Regions from separate parts of the Actinokineospora sp. genome, predicted to be linked through region 2. Evidence: predicted binding sites of a transcription regulator. Region 2 holds the regulator's gene; the other holds the start of a gene.

Region 1 (8,178 bases), on a different contig from region 2:
TGAACTCCTGCTTCCACCTCTGGCGGGTCCTCGCGCTCAGGTTTCACCACCGGATCTGGATCGATCCCGCAGTCGGTGACCTGGCTGGGCCCGCATGTCATCCCTGGTCCGGTGGTCAGCGTAGCCCGCCCACGCGGTCGGTGTGATCTCCGACCGACCGGGCGGGCGCGCCGCCACCCGATACGGGTACCCGGGACTCGCGCGGCTAACATTTCCCGTGATGCCGCGGGTCGTCTCCGCGGTGTGGACGCCACCGTCGTGACCCAGGTCTCACCAGGTCGCGGCATACTTGAGGAGCGAAATGTCGTCGGTGATCCCCTTGCCCGCCGACACGCGTTCCGCCCCTGGCCGCAAGGCCGCGCTGCTGGCGTACGTGGCGCTGACCAAGCCGCGCATCATCGAGCTGCTGTTGGTCACCACCGTGCCCGCGATGATGCTCGCCGAGCGCGGCATCCCGTCGCCGTGGCTCGTGCTGACCACGCTGCTCGGCGGGACCATGGCCGCGGGCAGCGCCAACGCGCTCAACTGTGTGGTCGACGCCGACATCGACGCGCTGATGAAGCGCACCCGCGGCAGGCCGCTGGCCCAGCACGTGGTGCCCGTGCGCAACGCGCTGGTGTTCGGCGTGGTGCTCGGTGTGCTGTCGTTCGCCTGGCTGTGGGCGACCACCAACCTGCTCGCCGCGTCGATGGCGGTCGGCGCGATCCTGTTCTACGTCCTCGTCTACACGATGATCCTCAAGCGGCGGACGTCGCAGAACATCGTCTGGGGCGGTGCCGCGGGCTGCATGCCGGTGGTCATCGGCTGGTCGGCGGTCACCGGCGACGTCGGGTGGCCCGCGCTGGTGATGTTCGGGGTGATCTTCTTCTGGACCCCGCCGCACTTCTGGGCGCTGGCGATGAAGTTCCGCGACGACTACGCGGCCGCTGGCGTGCCCATGCTGCCGGTGGTCGCGACCCCGCGGCACGTGGCGAAGCAGATCGTCGTGTACTCGTGGGTGATGGTCCTGTGGTCCCTGCTGCTGGTCCCGGCCACCGGCTGGGTCTACGCGGCGTTCGCGCTGCTCTCAGGGGTCTGGTTCCTCGTCTTCGCCCACCGCCTGCACGCCGTGGTGCGTCGCGGCGAGGCGGGCAACCCGATGAAGCTGTTCCACCTGTCGAACACCTATCTGACCCTGGTGTTCGTCGCGCTCGCCGTCGACTCGGCGCTCAGCCTCCCCGTCACCGGCTGGCCGTTCTAGTGCGCTGACGCACGACATCTCACATTCCGGCTGTCCATTTCGGACTCGCCGGTGGCGAGGCATACTCCTGCCGACCGCTTCCCGACCTTCGACGAGCTGACCATGGGCCGGTCGGGCGATCGGTGGGAATGGCATAGTGCGGCCATGGTTCATCACCTCGCGGCGGGCAGCCCCGCCTACGAACTCGGCTACACCCTGGGAAGGGTGCTGTTCCCGGTTATCCTGGTGACGATCATCGTCGTCGTGGTCCGGCGGCGGAACGCGCGCAAGCGGGAGCGGGAAGCGCGGGAAAACGCCAACCAGCAGCAGTTCTACCCGATTCCGCACCCGCAGCAGTTCCAGTACCCGCAGCAGGGTGTACAGCCGCAGCACCCGCCGACCAGTCAGTACCCGCAGCCAGGCCAGTACCCGCCGGCCCATTACCCGCCGCAGGGCCAGTATCCCCAGCAGACACGGCAGGCGCCGTATCCGCCGCAGGCCCAGCACCAGCAGTACCCGCCCGCCGAGCGCCGCGACGGCTGGTGACGCTCACCCCGCCGACAACGTCAGCAACCGCTGGATCTGGCCGGTCCGCGACCGCACCACTCGGTCGGCGAACTGCCGCACCGGCGGGCTGACGCCGTCGGTCAGTTCCGTGCGGGCCATCGCGACCGCGTTGTGCTGGTGCCCGGTGAGCAGGGTCAGGAACCGCCGCTCGAACTCCCCGTCCGGCGCCCTCGCCAGGTCGGCGATCGTCTCCGGGTCGGTGTCCGGCAGGCCGCCGTGGTGGGCGTGCGCGGCGGGGTTCGTGTCGACCACGGTCGGCTGTGCCCACGTCGTAAGCCAGGACGTCATCGTGTCGATCTCCGAGCGCTGGGTCACCTCGATCGCACCCGCCAGGTCGCGCACTTGCGCGCGTACTGGCCGATCCTCGGCCAGCCGCACCAGGTCGACGCCCTGGGTGTGGTGGGCGATGGCCATCTGCAGGAACATCACGTCGGCGGGGTTGTGGTCGCCGACGATCGGCACGGCGGCGGGCGTCGAGACCGGCGGCGGCGGATGTCCCGCGTGGGATGTGCCGCAGCCCGCGAGCAGCACCAGGCACACGACGAGCCGTTTCATGGCCACGCGTCAGATCCGTTGCCAGAGCGCGGGAGTCACGTCCGGTTCCCAGCCCGCGAGCGACGTGTGCCCTTGGACGCACCGGTACGCCGCGCCGTTGTGGGTCACCTGGGCGCCGGTGGCGTACGCCGTGTTCGGCACCCATGTGCCGCTCGACGGCGGGGTCGTGGTGGTCGGGGGAGTCGTCGGCGGGGTTGTGGTCGGCGGGGTCGTGGTGGTCGGCGGGGGAGTGGTCGGCGGGGTGCCGCCCACCTGCAGGTCGACGCACGAGTAGAACGCCATCGGCGTGTCGGCGATGTTCCACACCGCGAGCAGCTTCTGCCGCCCGGTGCGCCCGCCGAGGTCGACCTGGTGGCTCACGGTCGCCCCGGGGCGCGCGCCGCCGTCGTTGAACACGGCGATGCGGGTGGTGCCGATGAAGTACTCCCACGTGCTGGTCGCGTGCCGCGCGGTGAGCACCCAGTTGACCGTGACCCGGTTGCCCGCCGACGTGGTCGGCCAGGGCCGGGAGTCGTCGTTGAGCTGCGCGAACTGGCTCAGCCCGCCGTGACAGTTCTGCTGTCCCTTGGGCCCTTCGACGCTCTGCGGCTCGTAGACGATCGGCCCGCAGTCGCTCACCCGGCCCTGCGCGCACATGGCCTGGCGGCTCGGCGGCGAGTTGATGTAGCCGTGCGCGGCGGCGGGCGCCGCGGGCAGGGCGACCACGAGCAGGGGGGCGAGTCCCACGCCCGCCGCGGCGGCGATCCGGTGTTTCATGTGCTCCTCCACGGTGCGTTTCCGCCGGGCAGGGCGAAGACCCGGCGCAGGGTGGAAACGGGGAGCAGTGGGACGCCTGCCTCCCGTCAGGCGCCCCCAGGGCGCAGGCGGGAATACTTTGGTCTAGACCATAATGTCGGTTTCGGCGCCCCGTCAAGACGCGTCGGACCGGTGCGGCAGGCGGGAAATTCCCAGTTCTCCGGCCACCTCCGGCGGCGCGCCGCGCGACCGGTTCGGCCAAGGTGTCGGGTGCGGCGGATACCCTCCGGTACCTTGAGACACCTGTTCGAGCGCCACCACGATCCGGGAGCGACCGCGTGACTGCCGAGACCCTCTACGGGGCCGACGACCTGACGCATCTGGAGGGTCTGGAAGCCGTCAGGAAGCGCCCCGGCATGTACATCGGGTCCACCGACAGCCGCGGCATCAACCACCTCTTCACCGAAGTCGTGGACAACTCCACCGACGAGGGTGTCGCGGGTCACGCCACCCGCGTCGTGGTGACCCTGCACGCCGACGGCAGCGTCCAGGTCGACGACGACGGCCGCGGCATCCCCACCGGCGTGCACGCCAAGTCCGGCCTGTCCGGCGTCGAACTGGTGCTCACCAGGCTGCACGCGGGCGGCAAGTTCGGCGGCTCCGGCTACAAGACCTCCGGCGGCCTGCACGGTGTCGGCGCCTCCGCGGTCAACGCGCTCTCACTCCGCTTCGATGTGACGGTCAAGCGGGAGGGCAAGGTCCAGCAGATGTCGTTCGCCCAGGGCGTGCCCGGCGTGTTCGACGCCGTCGGGCCCAAGGCGAGGTTCACCCGGCAGTCGGGCCTGCAGATCGTCGGCAAGATGAAGCGCGGCGAGGCCAGCGGCACCTCGATCCGCTACTGGTACGACGCGCGCTACTTCGAGAACGGCGCCGCGCTCGACGTCGAGGCGGTGCGGACGAAGCTGCGCAACACCGCGTTCCTGGTGCCCGGCGTCACCTACGTGCTGCGCGCGGCCACCGACGGCACCATCGGCGAGGAGACTTTCGCCTACCCCCACGGGCTTTCGGACATGGTCGACTTCCTCGCCCCGGCGAGCGAGCGGGCGGTGTCCGGCATCGTGCTGGCCGACGGCGAGGGCACCTACCAGGAGAACGCCGCCGACGAGAACGGCGTCATGCGGTCCAAAGTGGAACGTCGGGCCGAGGTCGAGGTGGCGCTGCGCTGGGGCACCGGCTACGAGCGCACCGTCGAGTGCTTCACCAACACGATCCGCAACGTGCACGGCGGCACGCATCGCAAGGGGTTCGACCGCGCCGTGGCGAAAGCGTTGCAGGAAGCTGTTTCCCGCACCCGCGGCCTGCTCAAACCCAAGGAGGATCTGCCCACCCTCGACGACGTCCTGGAGGGCATGACGGCGGTGGTGCACGTGCGCATCCCGGAGCCGCAGTTCACCTCGCAGACCAAGGACGAGCTGTCCACCGCGGGGATCACCAAGGTGATCCAGGGCGTGGTCGAGCGACACATCAAGGCGTGGACCGAGGATCGGCGCACCAAGGCCGAGGCGAAGGTGGTCCTGCAGAAGATCGTGGACGCGGGTCGGGTGCGGATCGCGCAGAAGCAGCAGAAGGACGCCGCGCGGCGCAAGACGGCGCTGGAGGGCGCGTCGATGCCCGCCAAACTGGTCGACTGCCGTACCACGGGGCTGTCCCGCAGCGAGCTGTTCCTCGTGGAGGGCGACAGCGCCCTCGGCTCGGCCAGAATGGCCAGGGTGTCGGAGTACCAGGCGCTGCTTCCGTTGCGCGGCAAGATACTCAACGTGCAGAAGGCCAGTCTCGCCGACACCCTGCGCAACGCCGAGATCGCGTCGATCGTGCAGGTGCTCGGCGCGGGCACGGGACGCACGTTCGACCTGTCCGCGATGCGCTACGGCCGCGTCATCCTGATGGCCGACGCCGACGTCGACGGCTCGCACATCCGCACGCTGCTGATCACGCTGTTCGCCAAGTACATGCGCCCCGTCATCGAGGACGGCAGGCTCTACGCGGCCATGCCGCCGCTGCACAAGATCACCACCAAGGGCCGCAACCCAGAGACTCGCTTCACCTTCACCCAGCGCGAGATGGAGAGCACCATCGCGCGGTTCGAGAAGGCGGGCAAGCAGATCGTCACCCCTGTGCCCCGGTTCAAGGGCCTTGGCGAGATGGACGCCGACGAACTGTGGGACACCACGATGAATCCGGCCACCCGCTCGGTCCGCCGCATCACCCTGGACGACGCCGAGGCCGCCGAAGAGGCACTGGAACTGCTGATGGGGGAGAAGGTCGAACCGCGCCGGGCCTGGCTGGTGGAGTCCGCCGCCCGCGTCGACCAGTCCGCCATCGACCTCTGAGCACGACCGCATCCCGAGAAGAGAGCGCTGAGCAATGGCACGCCGCAAGGCAACCTCGACCAAGGTCGACCCCGCCGCCTTCGACCAGGCGGGCGCCAAGGTCTTCGACATCCCGGTGAAGACCGAGATCGAGGACTCGTACCTGGAGTACGCCTACTCGGTCATCCACTCCCGCGCCCTGCCCGACGCCCGCGACGGGCTCAAGCCGGTGCACCGGCGCATCCTGTTCTCGATGAACGAGCAGGGCTACCGGCCCACCCACGCCTACGTGAAGTCCTCCCGCGTCGTCGGTGACTGCTTCGTGCGCGGCGCCCAGGTCTCGACGCCCGGCGGCCCGCGGTCGATCGAGGACATCGAGATCGGCGACGAGGTACTCGACGGGGACGGGTTCCCGGTTCCGGTCACTGCCGTGTACGCGAACCCGGTCTCGGCGCTGGTCCGCGTCACCTGGACCACCGGCCAGACCATGCTTGTCACGCCCGGCCAACGGTTCCGAACCATCGGCGGCGACGGCGCCGTGGTCTGGACCGCTGCGCGCGACCTTGCGGGCTGCCGCGCGGTCCGCGGCGTCCGAGTGCTCGTCGGAGTCGGAGCGTCCATAATGGACATACCGACAACCGTTGTCGCCGCTGTCGAACCGGCCGCGCCGGACCCGACCTACGACCTCCAGGTCGGCAGTGACGAGCACGCCTTCGTGGTCGACGGTTTCGTCGTGCACAACTGCATGGGCAAGTACCACCCGCACGGCGACACCGCGATCTACGACGCGATGGTCCGCATGGCCCAGGACTTCTCGCTCAACGCCCCGCTGGTCGACGGACACGGCAACTTCGGCTCGCCCGACGACGGACCTGCCGCGAGTCGCTACACCGAGGCGCGGATGTCGGCCGAGGCGATGCTGCTCGTCGGCGAACTCGGCGAGGACACCGTCGACTTCCGGCCGAACTACGACGGTTCCCTGCAGGAGCCAACGGTTCTGCCTGCCGCGTTCCCGAATCTGCTGGTCAACGGCACGTCCGGGATCGCGGTCGGGATGGCGACCAACATGATCCCGCACAACCTCGGCGAGGTCGTCACGGCCGCCCGCTGGCTGATCACCCATCCCGACGCGACGCTCGACAAGCTGATGGAGTTCGTGCCAGGGCCCGACCTGCCGACCGGCGGCGTGCTGCTCGGCCTGGACGAGGTCCGCAAGGCGTACGAGACCGGGCGCGGTGTGGTGCGCATGCGCGCCAAGGTCGAGATCGGCCCGCTGGAGGGCAGCCGCGGCCGCCAGGCGATCACCGTCACCGAACTGCCCTACCAGGTCGGCTCGGAGAAGATCATCGAGAAGATCACCGACGAGGTCACCAAGTCCAAGCGGCTCACCGGGATCGCCGATGTCAAGGACCTGACCGACCGCGAGAACGGCACCCGGCTGGTGATCGAGTGCAAAGTCGGGGTCAACCCGCAAGCGCTGCTCGCCGACCTGTACCGGCTCACCCCGATGGAGCAGTCCTTCGGCATCAACAACCTGGTCCTGGTCGACGGCCAGCCGCGCACGCTCGGGCTCAAGCCGCTGCTGGAGGTGTTCCTGCTGCACCGCTACGAGGTCGTCACCCGCCGCACGCGGTACCGGCGGCGCAAGCGGGAGGAGCGGCTGCACCTGGTCGAGGGGCTGTTGCTGGCGCTGCTCGACATCGACCAGGTGATCAGGCTGATCCGCGGCAGCGACGACGCCACGGCCGCGAAAACCGGTCTGATGAGCCAATTCGGGCTCTCCGAGGTCCAGGCGACCTACATCCTGGACACCCCGCTGCGGCGGCTCACCAAGTACGACAAGCTCGAACTGGAGTCCGAACAGGACAGACTGCGCGCCGAGATCGAGGAACTCTCCAAGATCCTCGACGACGAGGCGGTGCTGCGCCGGGTCGTGTCCACCGAACTGGCCAAGGTGGCCAAGGATCTCACCGCCGAACGCCGCACCGCACTCGTTGACGGCGACCTCAAGGAGGTGCTGGCCGCGTCCAAGCCCGCCGGTCCGCTGGAGGTCGCGGACGATCCGTGTCAGGTGATCCTGTCGGCCACCGGGTTGGTCGCGCGCACGGCCGCGGAGTCCGAGGAGTCCTCCGAGGCCCGCAGGCGCAACGGCCGCACGAAACACGACGCGGTCGCGGCTGTCGTGCATTCGACCGCCCGAGGCCAGATTCTCCTGATCACCAGCCTCGGCCGGGGATTCAAAACCGACGTGCTGCCGCTGCCGGTGCTGCCCGAACAGAGCGGCACGGTGTCGCTGTCGGGCGGCATGGCCGCGAGCGAACTGGTTCCGCTGGAGGCGGGGGAGAAGGTCGTCGGCATCGCGCCGCTGAGCGAGCAGGCAGGCGCGTCGCCGGGGCTGGCGCTGGGCACGAAGCAGGGTGTGGTCAAGGTGTGCGCGCCGGAATGGCCGGTCCGCTCCGACGAGTTCGAGGTGATCAGCCTCAAGGACGGTGACGAGGTCGTCGGTGCCTCGTGGCTCGCCGACAGCACGGAAACGGTGGCATTCCTCACTTCCGAGGCGTCACTGCTCCGGTTCGCGGCGGGCCTGGTGCGGCCGCAGGGTCTCAAGGGCGGCGGCATGGCGGGCATCACTGTGGGCGCCGGAGCGGAAGTCGTGTTCTTCGGCGCGGTCCGCACCGACGACCCCGAGCACGGTGAGCCGCTGGTCGTCACGTCCACGGGCATGACCGTCAA
Region 2 (8,178 bases):
GGTGGCCTCGACATCCTTGCGCCCGAGCGTGGTCGCGCAGTGCACCACAGTGTCCACTTCGGACAGCGCGGTGCCAACGCCCGCGCCGGTGAGCAGGTCACCGGGCGGTTCGCCCGTGCGGCTGAGCACGCGGACCGCACGGCAGGCGTCGGTCAGCGTGCGCGCCACCACGCGGCCGAGCGTGCCGGTGCCGCCGGTGACCAGGATCGGGTTGGACACGGAATCCTCCAGGGTCGTCGAGCTGTCGTCCTGGAGACCGGACAGATCCGGCTACCGTGACAACTGACCGGCCAGGAACGTCAGCTTGTCCGGGTTGGCCAGCAGCCGCAGCGCGACCACCCGCCCATCACTGATCTGCGGCGCGAGCAGGCCGGACAGCGTCCCGTCGACCCAGCCGAGCAGCGCGGTGTCGCCGTTGACCTCGGCGAACGTGACCTCAGTCGCCGCGCCGAACTTGTCGAGCGAGCCGATCAGGTAGCGGGCCACCCGGTTCGCCCCGAGCACCGGCCTGCGCGCCGCGCCGACCTTGCCGCCGCCGTCGGCCCACGACACGACGTCGTCGGCGAGCAGCCGCTCCAACCCGGCGACGTCCCCCTCCTGAGCGGCGGCGAGGAACCGCTCGAACAACGCGCCGTCGTCGGCGCGCGCGGTGGCGGGGCGGTGGTCGGCCAGCCGCAGCCGGGCGCGGCGGTGGAGCTGGCGGCAGTTCGACACGGTGAGGCCGAGGACGCCCGCGATCTCGGCGTGCCGGTAGGCGAATGCCTCGCGCAGCACGAACACCGCCCGCTCGGCCGGGGTGAGCCGCTCCAGCAAGACCAGCAGCGCCAAGGAAACCGAGTCGCGGCGCTCGGCGGTGTCCAGCGGCCCGAGTGCCCCGTCCGCGGTCGCCACCGGCTCCGGCAGCCACTGCCCGACATACCGTTCGCGGCGCGCCCGGGCCGACGTGAGCCGGTTCAGGCTGAGGTTCGTGACCACGGCGGCCAGCCACGCGGCGGGCTCCCGCACCCCGACTGCCTGACGCCAGCGCAGGTAGGCATCCTGCACCACGTCCTCCGCCTCGGCCGCCGAGCCGAGCATCCGGTAGGCGATGCCGAACAGCCGAGCCCGCTGCGCCTCGAAGACCGCTGTCGCATCCATGCTCCCGTCACCTTGGCCGCGACGGGCCGGCGGGCGCCCGGTGGCGCCGAGCCGACTCGACGCCACCGTTGACCTGCATGTTCATCCTAGACAGGGCACAGAACCAGGGCAGGACACTAGTGGTCACACCACTAGTGGTTGCGACCGCAACCACTAGCTGCAGCCGGACGTGGAGCCGCAGCCCTCGCACACGTAGCAGGAGCCCGCGGGCCGCATCTTGGTGCCGCAGGTCATGCACAGCGGTGCGTCGGCGGCCTTGCCGAGGTGCAGTTCGAGCAGTTCCGTGGAGCTGTGCACCGTCACCGGCTCGGACCGCGCGGCCTCGATCGTGGCCCGTGGCGACGCGTCGACCGAGGTTCGCAGACCTTCCAAGTCCAGATCGGACGGTCCGCTGTAGTCGGACGCGACCTGGGCGGACCGCTCGTCGGCGGTGAAGACGCCGAGCTGGGCGCGCTTCTCGTACGGCAGGTAGTCCAGCGCCAGCCTGCGGAACAGGTAGTCGAGCACGCTGGTCGCGATCCGCACGTCCGGGTCGTCGGTCATGCCCGCGGGCTCGAAGCGCAGGTTCTGGAACTTCGAGACGTAGAACTCCAGCGGGATGCCGTACTGCAGGCCTACCGAGATCGACATGGAGAACGCGTCCATCACGCCGGCCAGGGTCGAGCCCTGCTTGCCGAGCTTGACGAAGATTTCGCCGAGGCCGTCGTCCGGGTAGGACCCGGCGTGCAGGTAGCCCTCGGCGCCGCCGACAGTGAAGGACACCGTCTGGCTCGGGCGCTTCTTCGGCAGGCGCTTGCGGACCGGGCGGTACTCGACGATCCGCTCGGGCTCGGCCTTGGCCGTCGTCCCGTCGTTGGCGCCCTTGCCAGCCGACAGCGGCTGGCCGACCTTGCAGTTGTCGCGGTAGATCGCCAGCGCCTTGAGGCCGAGCTTCCAGCCCTGGAAGTAGATCTCCTCGACGTCCTCGACCGTCGCCGCCTCCGGCATGTTCACCGTCTTGGAGATCGCGCCGGAGATGAACGGCTGCACCGCCGCCATCATCCGCACGTGGCCCATCGGGGCGATGGACCGCTCACCCATGGCGCAGTCGAACACCTCGTAGTGCTCGTGGCGCAGGCCCGGCGCGTCGACCACATGGCCGTGCTCGGCGATGTACTCGACGATCGCCTCGACCTGCTCGTCCTGGTAGCCCAGGGACTTCAACGCGCGCGGCACGGTCTGGTTGACGATCTGCATGGAACCGCCGCCGACCAGCTTCTTGAACTTGACCAGCGCCAGGTCGGGCTCGATGCCGGTGGTGTCGCAGTCCATCATCAGACCGATGGTGCCCGTCGGCGCCAGCACGCTGGCCTGCGCGTTGCGCCAGCCGTCGCGGCCGCCGATCTCCAGCGCGGCCTGCCACTCGCGGGTCGCCACGCGCTGCACGGCGGCGTCGGTGGAGTGGTAGGTGCGGACGAGGTCGTTGGCCGCGGCGTGCTTGCGCATGACCCGCTGGTGGGCCTCGGCGTTGCGCGCGTAGCCGTCGAACGCGCCGACGACGCCCGCCAGCTCAGCGGACCGGCGGTACGCGGTCGCGTTCATCAGCGAGGTGATGGCCGCGGCGAGCGCCCGGCCGCCCTCGGAGTCGTACGCGTGGCCGGTGGCCATCAGCAGCGCACCGAGGTTGGCGTAGCCGATGCCGAGCTGGCGGTACCGGCGCGTGGTCTCGGCGATCGGCTTGGTCGGGAAGTCCGCGAAACAGATGGAGATGTCCATCGCGGTGATCACGATCTCGACGGCCTTGGCGAAGGTCTCCGCGTCGAACGTGCCGTCGGCGTTGAGGAACTTCATCAGGTTCAACGACGCCAGGTTGCAGCTTGAGTTGTCCAGGTGCATGTACTCGCTGCACGGGTTGGAGGCGGTGATCCGACCCGACTCCGGGCAGGTGTGCCAGGCGTTGATGGTGTCGTCGTACTGGATGCCCGGGTCGGCGCACTCCCACGCGGCCTTCGCGAGCTTGCGGAACAGGCCCTTCGCCTCGACCCGCTCGATGATCTCGCCGGTGGTGCGCGACCGCAGGCCGAACTGGCCCGCGGATTCGACAGCGTGCATGAACTCGTCGGACACGCGCACGGAGTTGTTGGCGTTCTGGTACTGCACCGAGGTGATGTCGGAACCGCCGAGGTCCATGTCGAAGCCCGCGTCGCGCAGAACGCGGATCTTCTCCTCCTCGCGGGCCTTGGTCTCGATGAACACCTCGACGTCGGGGTGGTCGACGTCGAGCACGACCATCTTCGCGGCGCGCCGGGTGGCGCCGCCGGACTTGATGGTGCCCGCGGACGCGTCGGCGCCGCGCATGAACGACACCGGCCCCGACGCGGTGCCGCCCGAGGACAGCAGCTCCTTCGACGAGCGGATGCGGGACAGGTTCAGGCCCGCGCCCGAGCCGCCCTTGAAGATCAGCCCCTCTTCCTTGTACCAGTTGAGGATCGAGTCCATCGTGTCGTCGACAGCGAGGATGAAGCACGCCGACACCTGCTGGGGCGAGGACGTGCCGACGTTGAACCAGACCGGCGAGTTGAAGCTGAACACCTGGTGCAGCAGCATCCAGGTCAGCTCGTGCTCGAAGACCTCGGCGTCCGGTGTGGACGCGAAGTAGCCGTGCTGGAGACCGGCGGCCACATAGGTCCTGACCACGCGGTCGATGAGCTGGCGCAGCGAATGCTCGCGCACCGGGGTGCCCACGGCGCCGCGGAAGTACTTGCTGGTGACGATGTTCGTGGCGTTCACCGACCAGAAGTCGGGGAACTCGACGCCGCGCTGCTCGAAGTTCACCGAGCCGTCGCGCCAGTTGGTCATCACCACGTCGCGGTGTTCCCAGGTCACCTCGTCGTACGGGTGCACGCCCTCGGTGGTGTGGACACGCCGCACGCGCAGCAGGCGCTCCGGCGCGCCGTTGCGCTCCGCGCGGCCGCCCGCCGCCGGGGTCCCGACGGTTTCGGTCATGACCGGTCCCTCTCCCTCGTCACTCGCCTGTCCTGGTGTGGCCACGTCCGGGCTCCCCGTCCGATGCGGCCTGAGCTGCTGGTGTTGCTGGTCCCCGCCCCGGGGTCGGGACGACGCGCCGCGTCGTCGCGATCGCCGATTACTGCTCATCCGCTGCCTCGTCCGCCATGGCGGCGCGCAGGTCGGCGATCTCCTTCTCGAAGTCCTCGACCGAGGAGAACGACCGGTACACACTCGCGAACCGCAGGTACGCGACACCGTCGAGTTCGCGGAGCGGGCCGAGGATGGCCAGGCCGACCTCGTGGCTCGGGATCTCCGCGCTCCCGGTGGCCCGGATGGTCTCCTCCACCTTCTGCGCCAACTGCTGGAACTGGTCCTCGTCCACCGGCCTGCCCTGACAGGCGCGCCGGACGCCGCGGACCACCTTGTCGCGGCTGAACGGCTCGGTGACCCCCGACCGCTTCACCACAGCGAGGACGGCCTCCTCGACCGTGGTGAACCTGCGGCTGCACTTCGAGCAGGACCGCCTGCGCCGGATCACCTGCCCGTCGTCGACCTCGCGGGAGTCGACGACCCTGGAGTCGGAGTGCCGACAGAACGGACACCGCATCGGACCTCACCCCACTCCTCGAACGGCTGTCGGACACCTGGCGTACCCCGATCGGCAGAGCGCACACCGCCACGCTTGGTGATCAATCTGTGGATAACACGTGGATGAGGGGTGGATAACTCACCCCAACCTGTGGACGAACTACAGGGGCGTAACTACTAGATGTTGGGGTCGACGGTATGCCTCAACGCCACATAGTGCAAGCCGACACGGCCCGGAAGGCACCGAACGTGAGCGATTCACGAGCGCGCGCACAGCCGGTGGCACCGACATCCAGGTGAACGTCACACATCACCCGTCTGGACTAACGCCGGTCTGGCCGACGCACTCACCGGACGTAGGCGGTGGACCACGAACCGCGCACGACAGCAGGCGTGATCCACACCACGCGTCCGGCACCGACACGGACGCCTTCGCGACACCGTCCCCACGAACGGCACGCGGCACTACGAGTGGTCGCCTCGCGGCGGCCGGGTCAGCGTAAGAACGGCACCGTCAGCGGCTGTCCGACCGCGACGTCGGAACCGGTGAGCGAGTTCAACTCGCGGATCTTGGCCACGACGGCCTCGATGTCGCTCCCGGGCGCCATCCGCCCGGCCAACTCCGACAGACTCTCCCCCGGCGCGACACGCACCACCGTGGTCGCCTCCGGGACGTCGGCACCGCCCGCCACCGAACCCGCGAACGCGCCGAGCCCGTAGACCGCCAGCGCCACCACCGCCGCGATCCCGACGAGGACGGCGATCGGCGCAGGCGCGCGGCGGGGCGCGCAATCCGGCCTGGCGACGACGTGCGGCGCGCCCGCCACCCGCGGCCGACCGGGTGGCCCGAGCCTGCCCCGCCCGGTCCGGCGAACCGGGCGCAGCGCGGGCCTCGGCGGCGCCACCACGTGCGAAGACCTGCCCGCGACCCGCTCGGCCGACCCGGATGTCAGCAGTGCCGTCATCGCAACCTCCTCGAACTACCGTTCGATCGAACGTCCGTGCGAATGTGTACCACCTGGCACCGACAAAATCGAGAGTTCCCCGGCGTGTCGCTCGAACAGGTGTTTGATCTCCCCAGGTCGGCGGGCTACCGTCGACCCCGGAGATGATCGACGTGGATCCATCACCGGGGCGCCAGTGGCCGCCCCGGGTTCGTACGGGAGGCAGCGCAGTGGCAGGCACGAGTGGTCGGAAGCCCGCAGGGGCACCGAAGAGGAAGCCCCTTGCGGGCGGCAACGTGCGCAGTTTCCCCGAGCTGGACCAGACCCCGGACGGCGCCGAGCTGCCGCTGCGGCAGCGGCAGGTGCTGGAGGTCATCCGGTCCTGGGTGCAGCGCTTCGGCTATCCGCCCAGCGTCCGGGAGATCGGCGAGGCGGTGGGCCTGACGTCCACCTCGTCGGTGGCCTACCAGCTCCGCGCCCTGGAGGAGAAGGGCTACCTGCGCCGCGATCCGAACCGGCCGCGCGCGATCGGCGTGCTCCCCGCCGACGCGACACCCGCGCAACTGCGCGGCGAGCGGATCACCCCGGTGATCATCGAGCAGGACGACCAGGGGCCCAAGCCGACCTACGTGCCGGTGCTCGGCCGGATCGCCGCCGGTGGCCCGATCCTGGCCGAACAGGCCATCGAGGACGTGTTCCCGCTGCCGAAGGAGATCGTCGGCGAGGGTTCGCTGTTCATGCTCAAGGTCGCGGGCGACTCGATGATCGACGCCGCCATCGCCAACGACGACTGGGTCGTGGTGCGCCAGCAGCCCACCGCCGACAACGGCGAGATCGTCGCCGCGATGATCGACGGCGAGGCCACGGTGAAGACGTTCAAGCGCCGCGACGGCCACGTCTGGCTGCTGCCGCACAACGAGGCGTACGAGCCGATCCCGGCCGACGACGCGACCATCCTTGGCAAGGTCGTGGCGGTGTTGCGCAGGCTCTGAGCGGTCTCAGGCGCGCTTGCGCGCGCGACGGTGCATGAGCCACAGCGTCCCGCCGACGGCTACGGCGGTGAACCCGATCGCGGGCAGGGTCGCGAGCCCGCCACCGTCAGCCGGGGCAGGCGCCGCCGCGCCGCCGGAGCGGTCCGCGGTGTCGGCCGGAGCGGGCTCGGACCTCGCCGGGGCCAGCGCCGTCGCGCCGGGCACCACCCGGATGGGCTCGCCGACGCCCTCGGATGCGGACACGAGCGTGCCGTCCGGTTCGAGCGCGATGGCCTCGCCCTGCTGCTCCCCCGGCAGCGGGACCCTGGCGGGCTCCCGCTTGAGCGCGGCCAGGACGTCGCCGTCCGGCGCGGCGTAGAGGTACGCGTCGGTGTAGGTGCGCAGCGCGACGACAGTGCCGTCCGGGCTCACCGCGCCGCCGGTAACCAACACCGAGCCGACGATCGGGGGAACGGGCCCGCCCTGGGTGTCGGTGCTGCTCAACTGCACTGAGCCGACGTTCTCCAACATCGTCGGCCCTGGGCTCACCAGGGCTGCGATAGGCCGGTAGATGTCCGCGCGGCCGAGCGGGTTCTTGGTGACCAGGTACGGCGTGCCGGTCCGGTCGAGCAGCAGCGCCTCGGTGTCGTGTGGACCGTCGGGATAGGTCAGTCGGTACAGCGTGGTCTTCCCGGCGGGCGTGAGCGCGATCAGCGCGACCGTGGTGCGCTTCTTGTCGTTGTCGCCGACGTCGGCCAGCCAGAACGTCCCGTCGGCCGCGCGGGCGAGGTCCTCGACGTCGAACGGGTCGGTCGGCCCGCTGATCACACGCTCGACCACGCACGCCTTGGTCAGCACGAACACGCTCGACTTGGTGCCGCCGTCGTTCACCGCGTACCACCGGTCCCCGTCGGCGACCAGGCCCGACAGCTCGCCGAGCCGCTTGTCCGCCGTGACGCACTTGTCCGACGGGGCCTGCGGCTGCGCCACCGCACCCGCGGCACCGAACCCCACCAACCCCGCGACGAGCGCGGCGGTCACCAACGCCCGCACTGCCACCTCCCACTCCAGCGACTCCCACCCACGGTAGCCGTCGGGAAGTCCACGCAATGCAGGACGTGTCCGACCGCGCCGGGTTCACCCGGACGTGCCGAAGACCCCGGCGAACCGGGGCCTTCGGCGCGGTCTACGCGGAGCTGCCGTTGGCGGTGAAGCCCGCCAGCACCCCCGCGAGGTCGACATTGACCCGAGCCCGGAGCTGGGTGCCCGCCTCGGTGTGCTCCTCGGTCAGCACCTCGCCCTCGCGGTACACCCTGGCCACCAGCTCGCCGCGCGCGTACGGGACGAGTACGTCGACCTCGTGGTCGGGGCGCGGCAGCAGTTCGGCCATCCGCTCACGCAGCTCGGGCATGCCCGCACCCGTGTGCGCGGAGACGAACACCGCGCCGGGCAACAGGTGGCGCAGCCGGGCCAGCGCGAACTCGCTGGTCGCGTCGACCTTGTTGACCACCACCAGCTCGGGCGGCATCCGCAGGTCGCGGCGCTCGCCG

Evidence for each region. Region 2 encodes LexA, which represses DNA repair genes until DNA is damaged. Its sites were predicted from a motif close to CGAACACGTGTTCG; they were not measured.
Region 1: the regulator LexA is predicted to act here: its motif matches at 3,373-3,386, upstream of ACT4N7_RS10350 (DNA gyrase/topoisomerase IV subunit B).

What each region holds. Positions count from the first base shown of each region.
Region 1 is NZ_JBQTHF010000027.1:128,858-137,035, forward strand. It holds gene ACT4N7_RS10330 (heme o synthase) at 302-1,240, shown strand; gene ACT4N7_RS10335 (hypothetical protein) at 1,385-1,765, shown strand; gene ACT4N7_RS10340 (DUF305 domain-containing protein) at 1,769-2,341, opposite strand; gene ACT4N7_RS10345 (lytic polysaccharide monooxygenase) at 2,351-3,097, opposite strand; gene ACT4N7_RS10350 (DNA gyrase/topoisomerase IV subunit B) at 3,415-5,466, shown strand; gene ACT4N7_RS10355 (DNA topoisomerase (ATP-hydrolyzing)) at 5,501-8,178, shown strand, end outside.
Region 2 is NZ_JBQTHF010000024.1:84,029-92,206, reverse strand. It holds gene ACT4N7_RS09055 (SDR family oxidoreductase) at 1-219, opposite strand, end outside; gene ACT4N7_RS09050 (RNA polymerase sigma-70 factor) at 271-1,137, opposite strand; gene ACT4N7_RS09045 (vitamin B12-dependent ribonucleotide reductase) at 1,291-4,122, opposite strand; gene nrdR (transcriptional regulator NrdR) at 4,262-4,732, opposite strand; gene ACT4N7_RS09035 (LysM peptidoglycan-binding domain-containing protein) at 5,208-5,678, opposite strand; gene lexA (transcriptional repressor LexA) at 5,954-6,649, shown strand; gene ACT4N7_RS09025 (hypothetical protein) at 6,656-7,681, opposite strand; gene hflX (GTPase HflX) at 7,815-8,178, opposite strand, start outside.